One region of the Pseudomonas sp. GL_117 genome, then DNA from elsewhere that is predicted to be linked to it. Evidence: predicted binding sites of a transcription regulator. Region 1 holds the regulator's gene; each other region holds the start of a gene.

Region 1 (7,460 bases):
GCGTCCCGCGTTTCCATGGCAGCAGAAACTGCGTGTAGGAACAAGCAGCGAGGCAGCAATGAAGTGGGTGACCGGAACCGTCAGGTTTTACAGCAGTGAGACAGGGGAAGGGGTCATCGCAATGGATGGCGGGAGTGAGCAGGTGCGGGTAGACCTCACCAGCTCGGCCGGGGTTCGGCTCAAGGTTGGGCAGCGGGTGCGATTTGGCAGGATTCATCGTCCCCGGGGCATCTTTGCAGTCAGCGTCACACTGATCTCGGGTTTTTGAATGAGATGTCGGGAGAGCGGCAATGGCGACAGGCACGGTGAAGTGGTTCAACGCGGAAAAGGGCTTTGGGTTTATCCAGCAGGAAGATGGTACGGATGTTTTTGTCCACTATTCGGCGATCGAGGCCAGCGGATTCAAGAGCCTTGCTGAAGGGCAAAAGGTCGAGTTCGAGATAACGCCCGGACAAAAAGGACCGCAGGCTGCAAACGTACGGGTCGTGTAAAAAAACGCTCCTCGTCTGACTTGGGTAAAAGTTGGAAGGCTTCTTGCAATACCGCCTTCAAGTCGCCTCCTGGCGTCAAAACTTTGCTTCAAGGAACACGAGGAATACCGGTGGTAGATCGCTCTCAAATGTTCAGCACGGCCCGTGGCACCCTGACTGACCTGTCGCGGGGCAATCTGGGTGTGCCGTTGCTGTTACTGGTGATGCTGGCAATGATGATGTTGCCGATGCCGCCGTTCCTGCTGGACGTGTTCTTCACCTTCAACATCGCCCTGTCCGTCGTGGTCCTGCTGGTCTGCGTATACGCGCTGCGGCCGTTGGATTTCGCGGTATTCCCCACGATCCTGCTGGTGGCAACCCTGTTGCGCCTGGCGCTCAACGTGGCGTCGACCCGCGTGGTGATGCTTCACGGCCAGGACGGCCACGCCGCCGCCGGCAAGGTGATCCAGGCCTTTGGTGAGGTGGTGATCGGCGGTAACTACGTGGTCGGTATCGTGGTGTTCGCGATTCTGATGATCATCAACTTCGTCGTGGTGACCAAGGGTGCCGGGCGGATTTCCGAGGTGAGCGCACGGTTCACCCTCGATGCGATGCCCGGCAAGCAGATGGCGATCGACGCCGACCTCAACGCCGGCCTGATCGACCAGAACCAAGCCAAGACGCGCCGCCTGGAAGTCGCCCAGGAAGCCGAGTTCTACGGTTCCATGGACGGTGCCAGCAAGTTCGTGCGCGGTGACGCCATCGCCGGCCTGCTGATTCTGTTCATCAACCTGATCGGTGGCATGGCCGTCGGTATCTTCCAGCACGGCATGACCTTTGGCGATGCGGGCAAGGTGTACGCCTTGCTGACCATCGGTGACGGTTTAGTGGCGCAATTGCCATCACTGTTGTTATCCACAGCTGCCGCGATCATGGTGACCCGTGCCTCGGGCTCCGAAGACATGGGCAAGCAGATCAGCCGGCAGATGTTTGCCTCGCCCAAGGCCCTGGCCGTGGCGGCGGGCATCATGGCGATCATGGGCATCGTGCCGGGCATGCCCCACGTATCGTTCCTGAGCATGGCGGCCCTGGCAGGCGGCGCGGCGTACCTGTTCTGGAGAAAGCAAAATGCGGTCAAGGTCCAGGCCCTGCAAGAGGTGGCGCGCCAGCAGGAACTGCTGCCGTCCCCGGCCCGCGCCTCGGAAACCAAGGAGCTGGGCTGGGACGACGTGACCCCGATCGACATGATCGGCCTGGAAGTCGGCTACCGCCTGATCCCGCTGGTGGACCGCAACCAGGGCGGCCAGCTGCTGGCGCGGATCAAGGGCGTGCGCAAGAAATTGTCCCAGGACCTGGGCTTCCTGATGCCCACCGTGCACATCCGCGACAACCTCGACCTGGCCCCCAGTGCCTACCGCCTGACCCTGATGGGCGTGATCCTCGCCGAAGCCGAGATCTACCCGGACCGCGAGTTGGCGATCAACCCCGGCCAGGTATTCGGCAGCCTCAACGGCATTACCGCCAAAGATCCGGCTTTTGGCCTGGAAGCGGTGTGGATCGAAATCAGCCAGCGCAGCCAGGCGCAGTCCCTGGGCTACACCGTGGTTGACGCCAGCACCGTGGTCGCCACCCACCTTAACCAGATCTTGTACAAGCACTCCCACGAGCTGATCGGCCACGAGGAAGTCCAGCAATTGATGGGTTTGCTGGCCAAGGCTTCGCCAAAACTCGCCGAAGAGCTGGTGCCGGGCGTGCTGTCGCTGTCGCAGTTGCTCAAGGTGTTGCAGGCGCTGCTGGCCGAACAGGTGCCGGTGCGCGACATTCGCAGCATCGCCGAGGCCATCGCCAACAATGCCGCCAAGAGTCAAGATACCGCCGCGCTGGTGGCGGCGGTGCGTGTCGGATTGTCTCGCGCCATCGTGCAAAGCATTGTAGGGACTGAGTCTGAGCTGCCTGTGATCACCTTGGAGCCAAGGTTGGAACAAATATTGCTCAATAGTATTCAGAAGGCAGGACAAGGCCAGGAAGAGGGCGTTCTGCTGGAGCCAAGCATGGCTGAAAAACTGCAGCGTTCGTTGATCGACGCCGCACAACGCCAGGAAATGCAGGGCCATCCGGTGATTCTGCTGGTGGCCGGCCCCGTCCGGGCGATGTTGTCGCGGTTTGGACGCCTGGCAGTTCCGAATTTGCACGTTTTGGCTTATCAGGAAATTCCTGACAACAAGCAAGTGACTATCGTCGCGACAGTAGGGCCCAACGGCTGAGGTAGTGGGTTATGCAAGTGAAGCGTTTTTTCGCCGCCGATATGCGTCAGGCCATGAAACTGGTGCGTGATGAGCTGGGCGCCGATGCCGCGATTATCGGTAACCGTCGTATTGCCGGCGGTGTCGAGCTGACGGCTGCCCTGGATTACACGCCTTCGGCGCTGGCGCCGCGTGTGCCGAACATGGAACTCGAAGACGAGCTGCGCAAGACCGCCTCGCGCATTGTGTCGGCCCAGGCCGAACTGAGCATGCGCGGCGACAGCGATGCCACCACCAATCGCCAGTTGTTCGCCGGCCTGCCGTTGACCGCTGCGGAGCCCTTGGTTGAGCCCACCTTCACCGAACCACCGCGTCCTGCAGCGCCGCCACCGGCGGGCGCAGTCGACCAGCGTGTGTTTGACTCGATGCGCTTTGAACTCAATGGCCTGCGTGAGCTGCTGGAAGTGCAGCTGGGCTCCCTGGCGTGGACACAGTTGCAAGGCAGCAAGCCGGCCCAGGCCAACCTGTGGCGCCGCCTGCAACGCATCGGCCTGTCCGGCCCGTTGTCCCGCGACCTGCTGGCACTGACCACCGAAATCGACGAGCCTCGCCAGGCCTGGCGCATGCTGCTGGCGCACCTGGCGCGGATGATCGTCACCCCGGAAATCGAGCCCCTGGAAGAGGGCGGTGTGATCGCCATGGTCGGCCCTGCCGGCATGGGCAAGACCACCACACTGGCCAAGCTGGCCGCGCGTTATGTGCTCAAGTACGGCGCGCACAACATCGCGCTGGTGAGCATGGACAGCTACCGCATCGGCGCCCAGGAGCAGCTCAAGACCCTGGGCCGTATCCTCAATGTGTCGGTGACCCACGTCGACCCGGGCCAGTCCCTGGCCAACGCCCTCGATCCGCTGCTGCGCAAGCGCGTGGTGCTGATCGACACCGCCGGCCTGCAGGCCAGCGATCCGGCGCTGCGCATGCAACTGGAAAGCCTGGCCGGGCGTGGCATCAAGTCGAAAAATTACCTGGTGCTTGCAACCACCAGCCAGAAACAGGTTCTTACCGCTGCATACCACAGCTACAAACGTTGCGGCCTGGCCGGCTGCATCCTGACTAAACTGGATGAGACGGCGAGCCTGGGCGAAGTATTGAGCCTGGCGATCAGCCATGAATTACCGGTCGCCTACCTGACCGACGGGCCGCGGATCCCGGATGATTTGCATCTGCCGCGCCGTCATCAGTTGGTCAGCCGCGCTGTCAGCGTGCAAATGCAAGAAGAGCCTAGCGAGGAAGCGATGGCCGATATGTTCGCCGACCTCTACCACAACCCGGCAAAGCGGGTGGGTTGAGGGCAGGGCGAACACCGTGAAATGTATCTACATCGTTGGTCTGCAAGCGATTCACGCGGCCAAGCCATGTAGCCTGCGTCTAAGCAAGACAAGGTAAAGAAATAAAATGGGCAGCATGCATCCCGTACAGGTGATCGCGGTGACCGGCGGCAAAGGTGGCGTCGGGAAAACTAACGTGTCAGTGAATTTGTCCCTGGCCCTGGCAGAGCTTGGCCGTCGGGTCATGTTGCTGGATGCTGACCTGGGTCTGGCGAATGTCGACGTTCTGCTGGGGCTGACGCCCAAACACACCCTCGCCGATGTGATCGAGGGCCGCTGCGAGCTGCGTGATGTGCTGCTCCAGGGTCCTGGCGGGATCCGCATCGTACCGGCTGCCTCCGGCACCCAGAGCATGGTGCACTTGAGCCCGGCGCAGCATGCCGGCCTGATCCAGGCGTTCAGCGACATTGGCGACAACCTCGACGTGCTGGTGATCGACACCGCCGCCGGGATCGGCGAGTCGGTGGTCAGCTTCGTGCGCGCCGCGCAGGAAGTCTTGCTGGTGGTCTGCGATGAACCCACCTCGATCACCGATGCCTACGCCCTGATCAAATTGCTTAACCGTGACTACGGCATGAACCGCTTCCGCGTCCTGGCCAACATGGCCCAGAGCCCGCAGGAAGGGCGCAACCTGTTCGCCAAGTTGACCAAGGTCACGGATCGCTTTCTCGATGTCGCCTTACAATACGTAGGCGCAGTTCCCTATGACGAGTGTGTGCGCAAGGCCGTGCAAAAGCAGCGTGCGGTCTATGAAGCGTTCCCTCGTTCGAAGTGCGCACTGGCGTTCAAGGCTATTGCTCAGAAGGTCGATACTTGGCCATTGCCCGCCAATCCCCGGGGGCATCTGGAGTTTTTCGTCGAGCGATTGGTGCATCAGACGAGCGCGGGACCTGTGCTATGACATCCAGCGGCTACAACCTTTACAAGAAGTCGGCACGTGACAGCCAGGGCGAATTGATCGAGCGCTATGCGCCGCTGGTCAAGCGCATCGCCTATCACCTGCTGGCGCGCCTGCCGGCGAGTGTGCAGGTCGAAGACTTGATCCAGGCCGGCATGATCGGCCTGCTTGAAGTGTCGACCAAATACGATGCGAGCAAGGGTGCCAGTTTCGAGACGTACGCGGGCATCCGTATCCGTGGCGCGATGCTCGATGAGGTGCGTAAAGGTGATTGGGCGCCGCGGTCGGTACACCGCAATACGCGCATGGTCAGTGACGCAATTCGCGCAATTGAAGCAAAAACCGGTCGCGACGCTAAAGATCACGAAGTTGCGGCCGAACTCCAATTGAGTCTCGACGATTATTACGGGATTTTGAACGATACCTTGGGCAGCCGCCTGTTCAGCTTCGACGACCTGCTACAGGACGGCGAACACGAAGGGCTGCACGAGGACGGCGCGAGTGCACATCTTGAGCCGTCGCGCGACCTGGAGGATGAACGCTTCCAGGGCGCGTTGGCGGACGCGATTGCCAATTTGCCGGAGCGTGAGCGACTGGTGTTGGCGCTGTACTACGACGAAGAGCTGAACCTCAAGGAAATCGGTGAGGTCCTGGGGGTCAGCGAATCGCGTGTCAGCCAGCTGCATAGCCAGTGCGCAGCCCGCTTGCGGGGGCGGTTGGGAGAGTGGCGCGCGCGCTGACAGGCAGTGTGGGGACACTGCAGACGAGACCGTGAAGGCGTGACGCTTTTGCGGTTTTGCGCCGTGGTGCCCTGGGCAGTCCTTTTTGTGTAACGCCTGTTGATTGAAATGGCGCGTCCAGGTGCTGGGCGCGTTTAAGACTGCTTGGAGGTCGAATTGGACAAGAACATGAAAATCCTCATCGTTGATGACTTCTCAACGATGCGGCGGATCATTAAAAACCTGTTGCGTGACCTTGGGTTCACAAACACGGTCGAGGCGGATGACGGCCTTACGGCGATTCCGATCCTCAACAGCGGGAGCATCGACTTTCTGGTAACCGACTGGAACATGCCGGGCATGACCGGTATCGACCTGCTGCGTCACGTGCGTGCCGACGAAAAGCTGCGCGGCCTGCCCGTGCTGATGGTGACCGCCGAAGCCAAGCGTGAACAGATCATCGAAGCCGCCCAAGCCGGGGTAAACGGTTACGTGGTCAAACCTTTCACTGCATTGGCCTTGAAAGAGAAGATCGAAAAAATCTTCGAACGCATCCACGGCTAATGCCATCGCGGGGGAGCTATGGAGCATAAAGAAACATCACAGGGAGACTTCGAGTCGACCCTGAAAAAGCATGCTCACCAGTTGGTCGACTGCCTTGAGAGAGGCCAGTTCGGCGACGCGGTGCAGTTGATCCATGAGCTCAACCAGACCCGTGACCGCGGCCTGTACCAGGAAGTGGGCAAGCTCACGCGTGAGCTGCATAGTGCGATCGTCAATTTCCAGATCGACCCGCACATGCCCCAGGCCGAAGAGATCTCGCAGATCACCGATGCCACCGAGCGCCTGTCCTATGTGGTCAGGCTGACTGAGGCGGCGGCCAACCGCACCATGGACCTGGTGGAAAACGCCACGCCTCTGGTCAACGGCATGGCCACCGAAGCCCAGGCCTTGAGCCACGACTGGGGTCGCTTCATGCGCCGCGAAGTCGGGGCCGAAGAGTTTCGTGAGTTGGCACGTCGGGTCGAAGGTTTCCTGTCACGCAGTGAGCAGGAAAACCGCATGGTTTCCAGCAACCTCAATGACATTCTGCTGGCCCAGGATTACCAGGACCTCACCGGTCAGGTGATCAAGCGTGTGACCCAATTGGTCACCGAAGTGGAAAGCAATTTGCTCAAATTGGTGCTCATGGCAGGCCAGGTTGACCGTTTTGCCGGCATCGAACATGACCGCGAAGCGATCCTCTCGGAAAAAGATCCACAAAAACATCTCGCCAAGGGTGAAGGTCCGCAGATTCATGCCGATAAACGTGAAGACGTTGTATCGGGTCAAGATGATGTCGATGACCTGTTATCCAGTTTAGGCTTCTAAGGAGCACCCACATGAGCTTCGGCGCCGATGAAGAGATCCTTCAGGATTTCCTTGTAGAGGCCGGCGAAATTTTAGAGCAGTTGTCCGAGCAACTGGTCGAGCTGGAAAGCCGACCGGATGATGCGAACCTGCTCAATGCAATTTTTCGCGGTTTTCATACTGTAAAAGGGGGCGCCGGCTTCCTCCAGCTCCATGAGCTGGTGGAGTGCTGCCACATCGCCGAGAACGTGTTCGACATCCTGCGCAAGGGTGAGCGGCACGTCGACTCGGAGTTGATGGACGTGATTCTCGAAGCACTGGATGCGGTCAACGGCATGTTCAGCCAAGTGCGTGAACGTGCCCCGATCACCGCAGCCACGCCGGAACTGCTG
Region 2 (7,460 bases), 1.5 Mb from region 1:
TCGTCGAAGCCGGCGGCTTCGCGGCTGCCGGCCGGCTACTGGGGATTCCCAAGTCGCGGCTGTCACGACGTATTGCCGAGCTGGAGGAACGCCTCGGCGCCCGCTTGCTGCAACGCACCACGCGGCAGCTGACCCTGACCGCCGTCGGCGAACGCTACCTGCGCCATTGCCAAGCCATGTTGCTCGAAGCCGAGATGGCCGACGAAGCCGTGGCCAGCATGTCCAGCGAAGCCCGTGGACGGCTGCGGGTCAGTTGCCCGGTGGGCATGGCCCAGCACATCCTGCCGGAACTGGTCGCCGGATTTCTGGCCGCACATCCCCATGTGCAACTGGAAATGACCCTGGTCAACCGACGTGTCGACCTGGTGGCCGAGGGCATCGACGTGGCCCTGCGCGTACGCGAGCTGGGCGATGAAGACCCACTGCTGGTGACCAAGCGCCTGCGTCAGGCCCAGACGGTGCTGGTGGCCAGCCCCGCCTTTGTGCAAGGCAAGCGTATCGACTCGCTCGACGACCTCCGGCAACTGCCTATCCTCGGCGCGCTGGAGCCGGACCGCATGGTCCATCAGCGCATCCTCGACCCCCTGGGCAACCCCCACGAACTGGTGATGGAAGCGCGCCTGGGCATCGACGATTTCATCGTGCGCAAGGCCAGCGCGATCATGGGCCTGGGGTTTACCGTGCTGCCGATGATGTATTGCGAAGAAGAACTGGCCAGCGGCCGCCTGGTGCAATTGCTGCCGCAGTGGTCGTTGCCGGGCGGTTGGTTGCAGGCCGTATACCCACACCGACGCGGCGTGTTGCCGGCGATCCGGGCGTGGATCGACTACCTGGAAGAAGGCTTCAAAAGCTGCGGAGACCGTCTGTTATGAAGATCAGCGAAGAACAAGTCGCCACATTCTGCCTGAGCCTGCCCGGCGCGCGGGAAGACTACAAATGGGGCGGCGTGCGCGTGTTTTCGATTGCCGGCACCAAGATGTTCGCCCTGCAAAACCTGCGCGGTGATTCGCTGGCATTCAAGGTCGACAAGGATCTGTTCCTCGGCCACGTCGACCGCCCAGGCGTCCACCCAGCGCCCTACCTGGCCCGCGCGCAGTGGATCATCATGAACACGCCCTACCCGCTGGGCGCCGAGGAACTGCGCGGCTTGTTGCGGCGCTCCCACCAACTGGTGGTGAGCAAACTGCCCAAGCGCACGCAGATCGGCTTGCTTTTAGAGGACTGAAAGAAAGGTGCCGCCCAGGAACAACTGGTCCAGCCAGAACACCTGATGCAGCAGCACAATCGCCCAGAACAGCACCTGATAAGACACCTTGCGCGTCTTGTGCCGCAACACCTGCTGGGCGATCAACGCCCCCGGCCAACCGCCTGCCAGCTCGACGGCGTGCAGGATGTTTTCCGGGGTGCGCCGGCCGTTGGTTTGCGCCTGGCGCTTATCGCGCCAGTACAGCAAGAACGCCAGCACGCTGACCACGGCGTAGGCCACCAGCGGCAGCACCGTCTCGCCGCGCCACCACAGCAGCACCGAGCCCAGCAGCGGCGCAGCGCACAGCAACAGAAAAATCGCCGCCTTCAGGCGTGGGTACTGGATGCTCATGGCTTGACGGCGGACCAGTCGATCCAACCGAACTGCCAGGTCGCCAGGATCAGCAGGCCAAACGCGATCCGATACCAGGCAAACGCCGCGTAGCTGTGGCTGGCGATGAACTTGAGCAACGCCTTGACCGCGATCATCGCGAAGATGAACGAGGTGACAAAGCCGATGGCAAACACCGGCAAGTCATCGGGCTGGAACAGGTGACGGTACTTGTAGCCCGAATACACTGCCGCACCGACCATGGTCGGCATCGCCAGAAAGAACGAGAACTCGGTGGCGGTCTTGCGCGACAGGCCGAACAACAGGCCGCCGATAATGGTCGCGCCGGAACGCGAGGTACCCGGGATCATCGCCAGGCACTGGGCCAGGCCGACCTTGATCGCGTCTTTCCAGGTGATGTCATCGACGCTTTCGGCATGCACCGCGTGTTGACGCTGTTCAGCCCACAACATGATCACGCCGCCCACCACCAACGCGGCGGCCACGGTGATCGGGTTGAACAGGTAGTGTTTGATCAAGTCGGCAAAAATCACGCCCAACACCACTGCCGGCAACACCGCGATGATCAGGTTCACCGTGAACCGCTGCGCCTTGCGCTGGGTCGGCAGGCCGATGACCACGTCGAGGATCTTGCGTCGGAACTCCCAGACCACCGCCAGGATCGCGCCCAGTTGAATGATGATATTGAACGCTTCAAAGCGCTCACCGCCGAAACCGATCAAATCGGCGACGATGATCTGGTGGCCGGTACTGGAGATCGGCAAGAACTCCGTCAGCCCCTCCACCACGCCAAGAATCAATGCCTGTATGGCGGTCCAAAAATCCATGCTTCCCCCAAAAGGTCATGCGCGTGGCATGCCTCGTTAGTCTTTTTTAATTGGTTCACTGACGCTGGGCGTTTGAAAAAACCCGTGAAAAATCAGGCAGTACTCAGGTTTTCCGATTACCGGCCGAAAGCCTATCAGACAAGGCGTAAAAGTCGATGCAACGCCCACAATTATAAAAAGCCCGGAGTGACAGGACGATGAACAGTTTGCGCAATATGTCGATCAGCCGCCGCCTCTGGCTGATCCTGATAGTCGCGGTGCTGATGCTGCTGGCCTTGGGTTTACTGATGCTCAAGCAGATTCATGGCGAACTCTACCAGGCCAAGAGCCAGCAGACCGAGCACGTGGTGCAGACCGCCAGCGGCATCCTGACGTTTTATCACGGCCTCGAAACCAGCGGCGTCATGACCCGCGAAGCCGCGCAGAAGCAAGCCCTGAGCGCGGTGCGCGGGTTGCGCTACGACCATGACGACTATTTCTGGATCAATGACCTCACGCCCGTGATGATCATGCACCCGGCCAACCCCAAGCTTGACGGCCAGAACCTCTCGGCGATCCGTGACCCAGACGGTTTTGCGGTGTTCAACGAATTCGTGGCCCTGGCCAAGGCCAAGGGTGCCGGCATCGTCAACTACCGCTGGCCGAAACCGGGCGCCGATGCACCGGTGGCCAAGACCTCGTACATCCAACTGTTCCAACCCTGGGGCTGGATCATCGGCTCCGGCGTCTACGTGGACGATGTGCAGTCCGAGTTCTCCGCCCAGGTGTGGAAAGCCTCGGCCATTGGTTTGATCATCGCGCTGGTGATGACCCTACTGGTGGTGTTGATCGCGCGCAGCATCGTGCGCCCGTTGCAGGCAGCAGTGGACGCCATGGGCAATATCGCCAGTGGTGAAAGCGACCTGACCCACAACCTCGACACCCACGGCCGCGACGAAGTGACCCAACTGTCCCAGCACTTCAACAGCTTCACCGCCAAATTGCGCGACGTGGTCGGCCAGTTGCAGGCGTGCGCCAACGCCCTCGGCCAATCGTCTACCGAGCTGGGCAACAACGCGAGCCAGGCCCACGACCGCAGCCAGCAGCAATCGCAGCAGATGGAATTGGTGGCCACCGCGATCAACGAAGTCACCTACGGCGTGCAGGACGTGGCCAAGAACGCCGAACACGCCGCCAGTGAAATGCGCGATGCCCAGGCTCAGGCACAGCAAGGCCAGGTCAATATCGATGGCAGCCTGCAACAGATCGACCAGCTCTCCGGCACCATCAGCCAGGCGGTCGAGGTGATGCGTACCCTATCCGCCGAAAGCACCCAGATCGGCAGCGTGCTCGAAGTGATCCGTTCCATCGCCGACCAGACCAACCTGCTCGCACTCAACGCCGCCATCGAGGCCGCACGGGCCGGCGAACAAGGCCGTGGCTTTGCCGTGGTCGCCGATGAAGTGCGCCTGCTGGCCCAGCGCACGCAAAAATCCACCGCCGAGATCCAGGGCATGATCGAACGCCTGCAAGGCCACTCGGAAGCGGCGGTCAAGGTGATCAGCGAGAGTCACAACGCCTCGCAACTGACCATCGAACAAGCCGGCCAGGCCGGCGCCAGCCTCACCGCCATCGGCCAGGCCCTGCACAACCTCAACGGCCTGAACGCGTCGATTGCCAGCGCCACCCTGCAACAGGCGCATGTGGTAGAGGACATCAACCAGAACGTCACCCAGGCGGCAGGCTTGTCCCACAGCACCGCCATCGCCGCCGAACAGTCGAGTGCCGCCAGCACCCACCTGCGCGGCCTGAGCGAACAACTCAACACCCTGCTGCGCCAATTCAAAATCTAACCCCAGGACGGGGTCTGTAGTGAGCGGGCTTGCCCCGGTACAAACCGGGGACATCGTTTACATATCTAACCGGGGACATGGTTTACAGGTTAATACGCATGATCAGGAGGTAACTGATCATGCCCTGGAACCAAGAGTCTCCCATGGATCAACGAATCAAACTGGTCATCGACTGGCTTTCTGGTGACTTCAGCAAAAGCCAGCTAGCTCGGCGCTTCGGCGTCAGTCGACCAACTGTAGATAAATGGATCTCTCGTCACGTTGACGGCGATTTGAAGTCGTTGGCAGAGCTGTCTCGACGACCTCATACCAGCCCAAACAAGACTGACGATGAGATCTTGGCTCGCATAGTGGCGATGAAAGAAACCCACGATAAATGGGGGCCGAAGAAGCTTGTCAGGCTATTACGAATCGAGGATCCGTCAGTCGCCTGGCCATCGCCCAGCACGGCAGGCCAATGGCTTGACCGGCTTGGGCTTGTCAGTAAACGGCGCTTCAAGCGACGGCACAGCACTGCTCACAGGGAAATGCGCGAAGCCAACGAGCCCAACAAGACGTGGTGCGTTGATTACAAGGGGCAGTTCAAGATGCTCAACGCCCAGATGTGCTATCCCCTGACCGTTACGGACCATGCCTCTCGCTTGATTTTGGCCTGCAGGGCTCACCCCAAGATCAAGACCTTGCCCGTCAAACAGGCATTCGAGAGGCTTTTTCAAGAGTACGGGATGCCGGAAGTCATTCGCTCTGACAACGGCGTTCCTTTTGCTTCTCCAGGCCTGGCAAGAATGTCCACACTGGCAGTTTGGTGGATCCGCCTGGGTATTTACCCGGAGCGAACCATGCCGGGAAGACCTGCCCAGAACGGCCGGCACGAACGGATGCATCGTAGTTTGAAGTTTGAGTTGCCACTGGGGAAAAACCTGGTTGAGCAGCAGCTCTTGCTGGAGCATTTTCGACATGAATTCAATTACATACGACCTCACGAGGCGCTGGGCATGAAGCGCCCGGGTGAGGTATATGTGCCGTCTACTCGACCTTATCCAGGATGTCTGCCGGATGTGGAGTATGCCGCGGAAATGAAAGTACGAAGCGTCAGACAGAACGGCTCAATCATGTGGAAAGGAAAGTTGTTGTTTGTAAGCGAAGCGCTATCAGGAGAGCGGATTGCGCTCAAAGAAGTTGAAGATGATGTTTGGGATCTGTACCTGTGTGACTATCCCCTAGGGAGGCTTGGACGAGGCATGAGCCGCGTCCAAGCCTAAAATGTGTAAACGATGTCCCCGGTTTCAGATGTAAAGGATGTCTACGGTTCTACACCCGCGCCTGGGGGCGACGCAGCCCAGCGCGGGGCAAGCCCGCTCACTACAAGGTTAATTCCTACGCGAAACTTCTTTCGTTACAATCACCGCCCCTTTCCACACTCCCAAGGAACCGCCATGTCCGGGCTTGAACTGTTCGCCGCCGCCCTGGGGGTGATCGCTGTCTGGCTGACGGTTAAACAGAACCCCTGGTGCTGGCCCATCGGCCTGATCATGGTGTTGCTCTACACCTGGGTGTTCTACGACGTAAAACTCTATTCCGACATGCTGCTGCAAGTGGTCTACGCCGTCCTGCAACTGTACGGCTGGTGGCAGTGGACCCGCGCCGGCGAGGTCAAGCAAGGCCGCCAGGTCACCAGCCTCGGCGGGCCAGCCATCATCGCCAGCCTCGCGGTGGGCGCCGCCGGCAGCCTGCTGCTGGGCGCCGCCATGGCCCACTGGACCGACGCCGCGCAACCCTGGCTCGACGCCGCCCTCACCGGCTTCAGCCTGGTGGCGCAGATGTGGATGGCGCAGAAACGCGTGCAGTGCTGGCCGCTGTGGATTGCCGTGGATGTGATCTTCGTCGGCCTGTTTCTCTATAAAGGTCTCTACCTCACCGCCGCGCTCTACGCCCTGTTTACCACCATCGCGGTGCAAGGCTGGCGCGAATGGCGTGCAGACCCGGCGTTGCAGGCATGAAGGTCGTGGTATTGGCCGGCCCCGAATCCAGCGGCAAAAGCTGGCTGGCCACCGAGTTGCAAGCGCATTTCGGCGGGTTGATGGTCGGTGAATACGTGCGCCATTTCATCGATCATCACCAACGCGATACCACCCTGGCCGACATCCCGGCGATCGCCCGTGGTCAACTGGCCTGGGAAGACGCCGCCCGCGCCCAACAGCCTGCGCTGTTGATCCTCGACACGCATTTGCTGACCAACAAGCTCTGGAGCCAGACCCTGTTCGGCGACTACCCGGCCTGGCTCGACAGCGAACTGCTGGCCCGTGACTACGACTTGCACTTGCTGCTGTCGCCGGACGATGTGGAATGGACTGCCGATGGGCAACGCTGCCAGCCGCAGTTAGAGGATCGCCAGGCTTTTTTCCAGGCCAGCCTGGACTGGATGCAGGAGCATGAACAGCCGGTGATTCTGATTCGGGGGGATTGGGAAGAGCGCAGAAGTGCGGCGTTTTCAGCAGTGGAACAACTGTTTCAGCCATAACACTGGCCTCAATGTGGGAGCGGGCTTGCCCGCGATGACGGAGTACCAGAAACACAATGGTTGGCTGATACACCGCAATCGCGGGCAAGCCCGCTCCCACACTTTTGACCGCGTCAGGCGTTAGTAGCCCAGCGACAGGCCGGTGTTACGACGCGGATCATTCGCGCCATAGAACCGGTTGTTCCCCACCGGCTTGCCACCCAACGACGGCGCACCCACCAGAATCGCCGCCAAGTGGTTCGCATCCTGCGGCCCGGCGAACTTGTGGCCCCAGCTTTCGAGGATCTTCTGGGTATCCGGGCTCACTGCAAACGTCTCAAGGTTGGTAGTCTCCGGCATCCACTGCTGGTGGAAACGCGGCGCGTCCACGGCTTCCTGGATGTTCATCTTGTAGTCGATGACATTCAGCATCGTCAGCAAGGTCGCGGTAATGATGCGACTGCCACCCGGCGTGCCCACCACCATTACGGCCTTGCCATCCTTGGTCACGATGGTCGGGCTCATCGACGACAGCGGCGCCTTGCCCGGTGCGATGGCGTTGGCTTCACCCTGCACCAGACCGTACATGTTCGGCACGCCGACCTTGACGGTGAAATCGTCCATTTCATCGTTGAGGATGACCCCGGTCTTGCTCGCCATCACGCCCGCACCGAACCAGTCGTTGAGGGTGTACGTCACCGAGA
Region 3 (7,460 bases), 3.0 Mb from region 1:
CAAGGCCTACGACGTTGAGTCCGAAGGCGGCGTGGCTTTCCGTGGCGCGTTCCTGATCGATGACAAGGGCGTTGTGCGCTCCCAGATCATCAACGACCTGCCGCTGGGCCGTAACATGGAAGAGCTGATCCGCCTGGTCGACGCCCTGCAATTCCACGAAGAGCACGGCGAAGTCTGCCCTGCCAACTGGAAAAAAGGCGACAAAGGCATGAACGCTTCGCCAGAAGGCGTTGCGGCTTACCTGACCGAGAACGCTGGCAAGCTGTAAGCCAGATTTGAGGTACAAAAAAACGGCCTGAGAAGGCCGTTTTTTTATGGGCGGAAAATGCCTGTAGTGAGCGGGCTTGCCCCGCGCTGGGGGGCGAAGCCGCCCTAAACCCAGGCACCTCGGTGTATCAGTAAAATGGAGGCGGTTGGATTTGGGGCGGCTTCGCCCCCCAGCGCGGGGCAAGCCCGCTCACTACGACAGCGCTGTTAGTCGTTGAAGTCTTCCCAGCCGCCCATCTGCTTCCAGCGATTGACGATGCCGCAGAACAGGTCGGCGGTCTTCTCGGTGTCATAGCGCGCCGAGTGGGCTTCGCGACCGTCAAAGTCGATACCGGCTGCCTGACAGGCTTTGGCCAGTACGGTCTGGCCGTAAGCCAGGCCCGCGAGGGTAGCGGTGTCGAAGCTGGAGAACGGGTGGAACGGGTTGCGCTTCATGTCCAACCGCGCCACGGCGGCGTTCAGGAAACCCAGGTCGAAGCTGCTGTTGTGGCCGACCAGGATCGCGCGTTTGCAGCCATTGGCCTTCAACGCCTTGCGCACGCCACGGAAGATGTCGGTCAGTGCCGCTTCTTCACTCACGGCCATGCGCAGCGGGTGATCGAGCTTGATCCCGGTAAATTCCAGGGCCGCCGCCTCGATGTTGGCGCCTTCGAACGGCTCGACGCGGAAGAAGTGGGTGTGTTCCGGGAACACGAAACCCTGTTCATCCATGCCGATGGTGGTGGCTGCGATTTCCAGCAAGGCGTCGGTGGCGCAATTGAAACCACCGGTTTCTACGTCGATGACAACCGGCAGATAGCCGCGGAACCGCTCGGCCATCGGGTGGCGTGAACCGCCACCGCTGTGCTCGTGTTCGTCGTCGTAATGGTCTTCACTCACTTGCTTTCCTCCAGCAGGCGCCAGCGCAGTGTTTCACCGGCGCGCAGCGGGATAACAGTCAGCTCGCCAAACGGCAGGCTGGCAGGGGCGGTCCAGTCTTCACGGACCAGGGTGATGCGGTCGGTATTCGCCGGCAGGCCGTAGAAACGCGGGCCGTTGAGGCTGGCGAAACCTTCGAGCTTGTCCAGGGCATTGCGTTGTTCGAACGCTTCGGCGTACAGCTCGATCGCCGCATAGGCCGTGTAGCAACCGGCACAGCCGCACGCGGCTTCCTTGGCATGCTGGGCATGTGGAGCGGAGTCGGTGCCGAGGAAGAACTTCGGATTGCCACTGGTGGCGGCATCCAGCAGTGCCACTTGATGGGTGTTGCGCTTGAGGATCGGCAGGCAATAGAAATGCGGCCGAATCCCGCCCACCAGCATGTGGTTGCGGTTGTACAGCAGATGGTGAGCAGTGATGGTCGCGCCGACGTTGGCCGAGGCCTCGGTGACGAACTGCACGGCATCGGCGGTGGTGATGTGTTCGAACACTACCTTGAGGGTCGGGAACAGTTCGACCACGCGACGCATGTGCTCGTCGATGAAGATCTTCTCGCGATCGAACACGTCCACGTCGCCACGGGTGACTTCACCGTGGATCAACAGCGGCATGCCGACTTCGGCCATGGCTTCGATGGCCGGCAGGATCTTGTCGATACTTGTCACACCGGAATCGGAGTTGGTGGTCGCGCCAGCCGGGTACAGCTTGGCGGCGTGCACGTAGCCGCTGGCCTTGGCCTCGCGAATCTCGTCGGGCTGGGTGCGGTCGGTGAGGTAGAGCACCATCAGCGGTTCGAAGCGGCTGCCGGCCGGGCGCGCAGCGAGGATACGCTGGCGATAGGCGTCGGCTTCAGCGGCGTTACGCACCGGAGGTACCAGGTTAGGCATGATGATGGCACGGCCAAACGTGCGCGCAACATCGGCCACGGTTTGGGGCAACGCAGCACCATCGCGAAGATGAATATGCCAGTCGTCGGGACGCAGCAGGGTCAGGCGGTCGGACATTGGGGATTCCAGGCGGGTCAATCTGGTGGGAATGCTACCGGAAAAGACTCTTGCAGGCACTCGCTATCAAGTTTTACAGGATGCATCCGATAGCCTTTCGTATGCCTTATCGATGTATGACGCTTTGAAGTGTTGTAGAAACCAGTGGAGCCTCCCGTGCGCCAGCATTATCTAGCCCTGCTCAGTGTGTTCGCCAGCCTGCCTGCGATGGCCCTCACGTTCCAGACACGTCTGGAGAATATTGAGTGGAAGGTAGAGGGCGACAAGTTTGAGTGCCGTCTGAGCCAACCGATCACCGATTTTGGTTCGGGTGAGTTCGTGCGCCGGGCCGGCGAGCAGGCGACGTTTCGTCTGAAAGCCTTTAATGGTTCGCTGGGCGCAGGTTCGGCCACCTTGCTGGCCGCTGCCGCACCTTGGCAGCCCGGACGCGGCGACATCAATCTGGGAGCCGTGCGTGCCGGCAGTGGCGAAGTGCTGTTCAACAGCTCCCAGGCCCAGGCCGGGCGCCTGTTCAATGGTTTGCTCGAGGGGCGTTCGCCGACCGTACGGCATTACGGGCGTGAGGGTGGCTACTCGGAAATCCGCCTGTTGCCGGTGAAATTCAACAAGGCCTACAGCGACTATCAACTGTGCACCGCCAAGCTGCTGCCGATGAATTACGATCAGGTCAAGCAGACCGAAGTCGGCTTTCCGGGCGGTGGCATCGAGCTGGATGCGGCGGCCAAGCAGAAGCTGGCGGTGATTCTTGAATTCATGAAGGCAGACCCGACCGTCAACCACATCGAGTTGAACGGCCACTCGGACAACAGCGGCAACCGCCTGACCAATCGTGATGTTTCACGGCGTCGTGCATTGGCGGTGATGGACTACTTCAAGGCCAATGGCATCGAGGAGTCGCAGATTACCCTGCGCTTCCACGGCGAAAGCTACCCGCTGGCGCCCAACACCAATGCTGCCAACCGCGCACGCAACCGCCGCGTCAATATTCAGCTGGAGCGGGTCGCAACTCCCGAGAAACCGGCACCCCAGGCTGCGGTCCGGAGTAATCCCGCAGCCACCTCATAAGGTGCGACCACCGGTCGCCCTCTCGACATAATCTGTCGCTTTATCTTCATTTGCTGTCGCGCCCCTGTAATTTCACGGTTTTGATCGGTAGAATCGTCGCCTTTCCGTACAACCCCGTGGAGTGATGGCATGGCCGACGTAAACAAGGTCGTTCTCGCGTATTCCGGCGGCCTGGACACTTCGGTGATCCTCAAGTGGCTGCAGGATACTTATAACTGTGAAGTGGTGACCTTCACCGCTGACCTGGGTCAGGGCGAAGAGGTCGAACCTGCACGTGCCAAGGCGCAAGCCATGGGCGTGAAAGAGATCTACATTGACGACCTGCGCGAAGAATTCGTCCGCGATTTCGTTTTCCCGATGTTTCGCGCCAACACCGTCTATGAAGGCGAGTACCTGCTGGGTACTTCCATCGCACGTCCGCTGATCGCCAAACGCCTGATCGAAATCGCCAACGAAACCGGCGCCGACGCCATTTCCCATGGCGCGACCGGCAAGGGCAACGACCAAGTGCGTTTCGAACTGGGCGCCTACGCGCTCAAGCCGGGCGTCAAAGTGATTGCCCCTTGGCGTGAATGGGACCTGCTGTCCCGTGAAAAGCTGATGGATTACGCTGAAAAGCACGCAATCCCGATCGAGCGCCACGGCAAGAAGAAGTCCCCGTACTCGATGGACGCCAACTTGCTGCACATCTCCTATGAAGGCGGCGTGCTGGAAGACACCTGGACCGAGCACGAAGAAGACATGTGGAAATGGACCGTCTCCCCGGAGAACGCGCCAGACAAGCCACAGTACCTGGAACTGACCTACCGCAACGGCGACATCGTCGCGCTGGACGGCGTCGAAATGACTCCGGCTACCGTGCTGGCGACCCTGAACCGTATCGGTGGCGAACACGGTATCGGCCGCCTCGACATCGTCGAGAACCGTTACGTGGGCATGAAGTCCCGTGGCTGCTACGAAACTCCGGGCGGCACCATCATGCTGCGCGCTCACCGCGCCATCGAGTCCATCACCCTGGACCGTGAAGTGGCTCACCTCAAAGACGAGCTGATGCCTAAGTACGCCAGCCTGATCTACACCGGCTACTGGTGGAGCCCTGAGCGTCTGATGCTGCAACAGATGATCGACGCTTCCCAGGTCCACGTGAACGGCGTTGTGCGCCTGAAGCTGTACAAAGGTAACGTGATCGTCACCGGGCGTAAATCCGATGAGTCGCTGTTCGACGCCAACATCGCCACCTTCGAAGAAGACGGCGGCGCCTACAACCAGGCGGACGCAGCGGGCTTTATCAAGTTGAACGCACTGCGCATGCGCATTGCGGCCAACAAAGGTCGCAAGTTGTTCTGAGTGTTCAAGACACTCTAAGGAAAGCCCCTTGTTGAAGGGGCTTTTTTTTGCCCGATGAAAAGCCAGGCAGCCTTGATTCGATCTTTTGTTTATCGATGTTTAAACTTTGTTGAAGTTAAGGCGACAGGAAATTTGTCTGCCGGGCCAACTGCACTTGATGGCTTGTTTGCGAGGTGAAATGAATTAATTACACCCGGCAAGGAACTATGTCTTACAGATAAATCACACAAGTAAGCACAATTTAATTGTTGTGCGCTGAATGCTCTGTAGGAAATATGGGTGTAAATGAATATGTTTAATGGAACTAAAAAGGTGGTGGTTTTCTTGGCATCTCAAGGGGGCGATGGCCACAAGCAAGGGATATTTCCTGAAAGTCGTGTGCGCTACTTTCGCCGTCCATCCCATATCCGAGGGATAATTTATTCAAAATATGTGTGGGACCGGAAAGATCTGAAAGGCCTCATACAACTCGCTACGGTCGACTTTGCGTTTTTTTGTAGGTCAATTCCTATTGCGTTGTGGGTTGGGTCTCTGCTTGCTGTTGCGCGGGGGGGAATACTATGCCAACTAGGAAACGACTAGGCTATTGTGCTTGCTCTGAATAATTCGAACAGCGAAATTGGACTTTCTTATGAATAAAGTGCTGATCGTGGATGATCATCTTATCCGTTCGTCTGAGAAGTGCTATTTTTAGGTTGTAGGGAACGGCAATCGAGCTACGCTGTTATTTTCTACCTAAGCGATGAAAAAAATGTCTTCTTATCAGTTGGTTTACACGGATCCAAACTTTCTCGTAGAAAACAATTACGGTAAGGTTGCTCACGTTCCATGTATCTTTGATGCAAGGCCTGGATTTCATCGTTTGGGAAGTGAATATCTCATCGACCGGGCTTTGGGTAGGTGGTCGCCAACGAGGGTTGAAACACGGAACTTTGTCAGACCACCTTCTTCCAAAAGCATAAAAAATTATGGCAGTTGGCTGTGCAATTTCCTGGAATGGTGCGGCTGCAGATTGATTGATCCGCTAAATATTGATGTTGTAGAAGATCTAATAGGTAAGTATCAACGCGAGATGATTGAGGGTGTCTGGTCGCGAGATAATCGAAGTCTGAGTGAGAAGACGATCAATGTAAGAGTTGATTCGGCATTGGGTTTCCTGGCGTGGGCAGAGTTTCGAGGGTACAGAATCCGGAAACAGAATGCTCAATACACTATATATGATGATAAATCTTTAGTTGCTGATAATCGTCGTGCACGCGCAAAAACCTCTTCGGGTACACGGTTGAGAGAAAGCAACAGCTTTATTGTACTGCCTGATACACAAGCGTTGATAAGTTGGCGTGCAAGGGTCGGCTCAAGGCCAGTTAGAGGCAATACTGAAGTTTTAATAGTTGACCTAATTATGGAGTCCGCTATCAGGATCACCGAAGCATCTTGTTGGCGTGTTGATACATTGCCGTTGGCCATGGATGATTGGGATATTATTAATCCTGCAATGCCTGATAGATTAAAGTTGGTTTCGCTGAAGATGTGCTACGGTACCAAAGGGCCCGATTACGGATATTCTCATGGTGACAAGATAGGGCCAGAAGGCCGTATACGTATCTCTTACGAACTTGCACTTAGGATCCATTACTATCGAAAAAACGATCGCCCTCATGCTTTAGGGATTGCTATAAAATCCGCGGTTACCTTGAAAGCTCAGCGGAGGATACGTGACGAATCTGTACAATTGTTTTTGAATCCAGTATCAGGGCTTAGATACACCGCCGATCAGATTTATGAAGTCTGGAGGTTAGCGACTCCTCCCAAAGGATGGAGCCCTCACAAAGCGAGAGATTATTGGGCATGCTCTCTATTGTGGGAGCGAATGGATGAGCAAAGGAGAGTGCTGGTTAAATTTGCAGGAACCGAGTTTGAAAGCGAACTGCTGATTTCACTTAGAACTAATGCCGAAACCTGTATTTTGTTAGAAATACTTCCACAGCTGCGGCATAAATCAAAAGAGACCACCCTTATCTATCTAAAGTGGTTTACTGACAACTCGTCGTTCGCATTAAATTTTCATTTGAAGTGGACTGAAGAGCTTTGCAGTGACTCGGACAAGAACTGTGATTAGGTTCTATAATAAGAATCACGCCGCGGCGGATGGTTCCCTTATTCCGGCTTTACTGGTTCCCGAAAAAATAACCCCTGAGAGTTTGCTGGTTTTCTGGACCCATCACCCCGTTAAACCCACGCTGGTTGATCTACGAATTTTTGATACGGGCAATCTCGATTCGGATACCCGCTGCAAGCATAGATTTTCGGGCCGGCCAACGTTGATACGTCAAATCGCCCCATTTTTTAAATTAATATCCCGTTATTATTCTAAATCTACTTTGAATACAGTTAGGTATTCAATGCGTAGCTGGTTTTCCTTAATGGATGATGTTGAAAAGGAAGCCGCTCTTCTAGGTGTGGATTTCGCAAAAATTGAAGATGTGTGTGATCTTAGTTTTATTCACTATCAAGAGGCGTGCAAAAAAAATATTAAAGGCGACAGGTTTCGTTTTTTTTTAATTATCGTCAATACGATACGACAGGATCGTGGACTCCCAAAGCTCTATTGGGCGGTAGGTGAAAAAAAACCTGTGGCGCGTTACCTACCTCACGCACGGCCAGTGCTTTTGTTAAGAGGTATATTGAAAGAAAACTGGGAGCTGACCCGTAAACGTTGGATGAAATTAGATATCATGAGAACGGATGGCTTTGAACCGTCGACAGTTTTTGAATCAAAATTGTGTCGTGAGTGGGAGTTTTTAAAAGCCGCTCAGATACGATGTTCTCAAGTTTTTCCAAGCGGCGATCAATTAAGAG

Evidence for each region. Region 1 encodes FliA, which starts transcription of late flagellar genes. Its sites were predicted from a motif close to CTAAAGTTTNNNNNNNNNNNGCCGNTAA; they were not measured.
Region 2: a site for FliA is predicted at 2,527-2,554, ahead of AC3ISR_RS12650 (methyl-accepting chemotaxis protein). Genes of this name have one in related genera too.
Region 3: a site for FliA is predicted at 2,255-2,282, ahead of AC3ISR_RS05815 (flagellar protein MotY). Genes of this name have one in related genera too.

The regions. Positions count from the first base shown of each region.
Region 1 covers NZ_CM174418.1:4,358,750-4,366,209, reverse strand. The annotation lists gene AC3ISR_RS19760 (cold-shock protein) at 291-491, shown strand; gene flhA (flagellar biosynthesis protein FlhA) at 620-2,734, shown strand; gene flhF (flagellar biosynthesis GTPase FlhF) at 2,746-4,062, shown strand; gene fleN (flagellar synthesis regulator FleN) at 4,169-5,002, shown strand; gene fliA (RNA polymerase sigma factor FliA) at 4,999-5,739, shown strand; gene AC3ISR_RS19735 (chemotaxis response regulator CheY) at 5,908-6,282, shown strand; gene AC3ISR_RS19730 (protein phosphatase CheZ) at 6,301-7,089, shown strand; gene AC3ISR_RS19725 (chemotaxis protein CheA) at 7,101-7,460, shown strand, end outside.
Region 2 covers NZ_CM174418.1:2,825,254-2,832,713, reverse strand. The annotation lists gene AC3ISR_RS12670 (LysR substrate-binding domain-containing protein) at 1-872, shown strand, start outside; gene AC3ISR_RS12665 (MmcQ/YjbR family DNA-binding protein) at 869-1,225, shown strand; gene AC3ISR_RS12660 (DUF1294 domain-containing protein) at 1,214-1,597, opposite strand; gene AC3ISR_RS12655 (undecaprenyl-diphosphate phosphatase) at 1,594-2,424, opposite strand; gene AC3ISR_RS12650 (methyl-accepting chemotaxis protein) at 2,622-4,256, shown strand; gene AC3ISR_RS12645 (helix-turn-helix domain-containing protein) at 4,376-5,518, shown strand; gene pnuC (nicotinamide riboside transporter PnuC) at 5,693-6,256, shown strand; gene AC3ISR_RS12635 (AAA family ATPase) at 6,253-6,777, shown strand; gene ggt (gamma-glutamyltransferase) at 6,898-7,460, opposite strand, start outside.
Region 3 covers NZ_CM174418.1:1,322,857-1,330,316, forward strand. The annotation lists gene AC3ISR_RS05800 (peroxiredoxin) at 1-268, shown strand, start outside; gene rnt (ribonuclease T) at 475-1,146, opposite strand; gene pyrC (dihydroorotase) at 1,143-2,189, opposite strand; gene AC3ISR_RS05815 (flagellar protein MotY) at 2,346-3,254, shown strand; gene AC3ISR_RS05820 (argininosuccinate synthase) at 3,384-4,601, shown strand; gene AC3ISR_RS05825 (hypothetical protein) at 5,353-6,720, shown strand; gene AC3ISR_RS05830 (hypothetical protein) at 7,025-7,460, shown strand, end outside.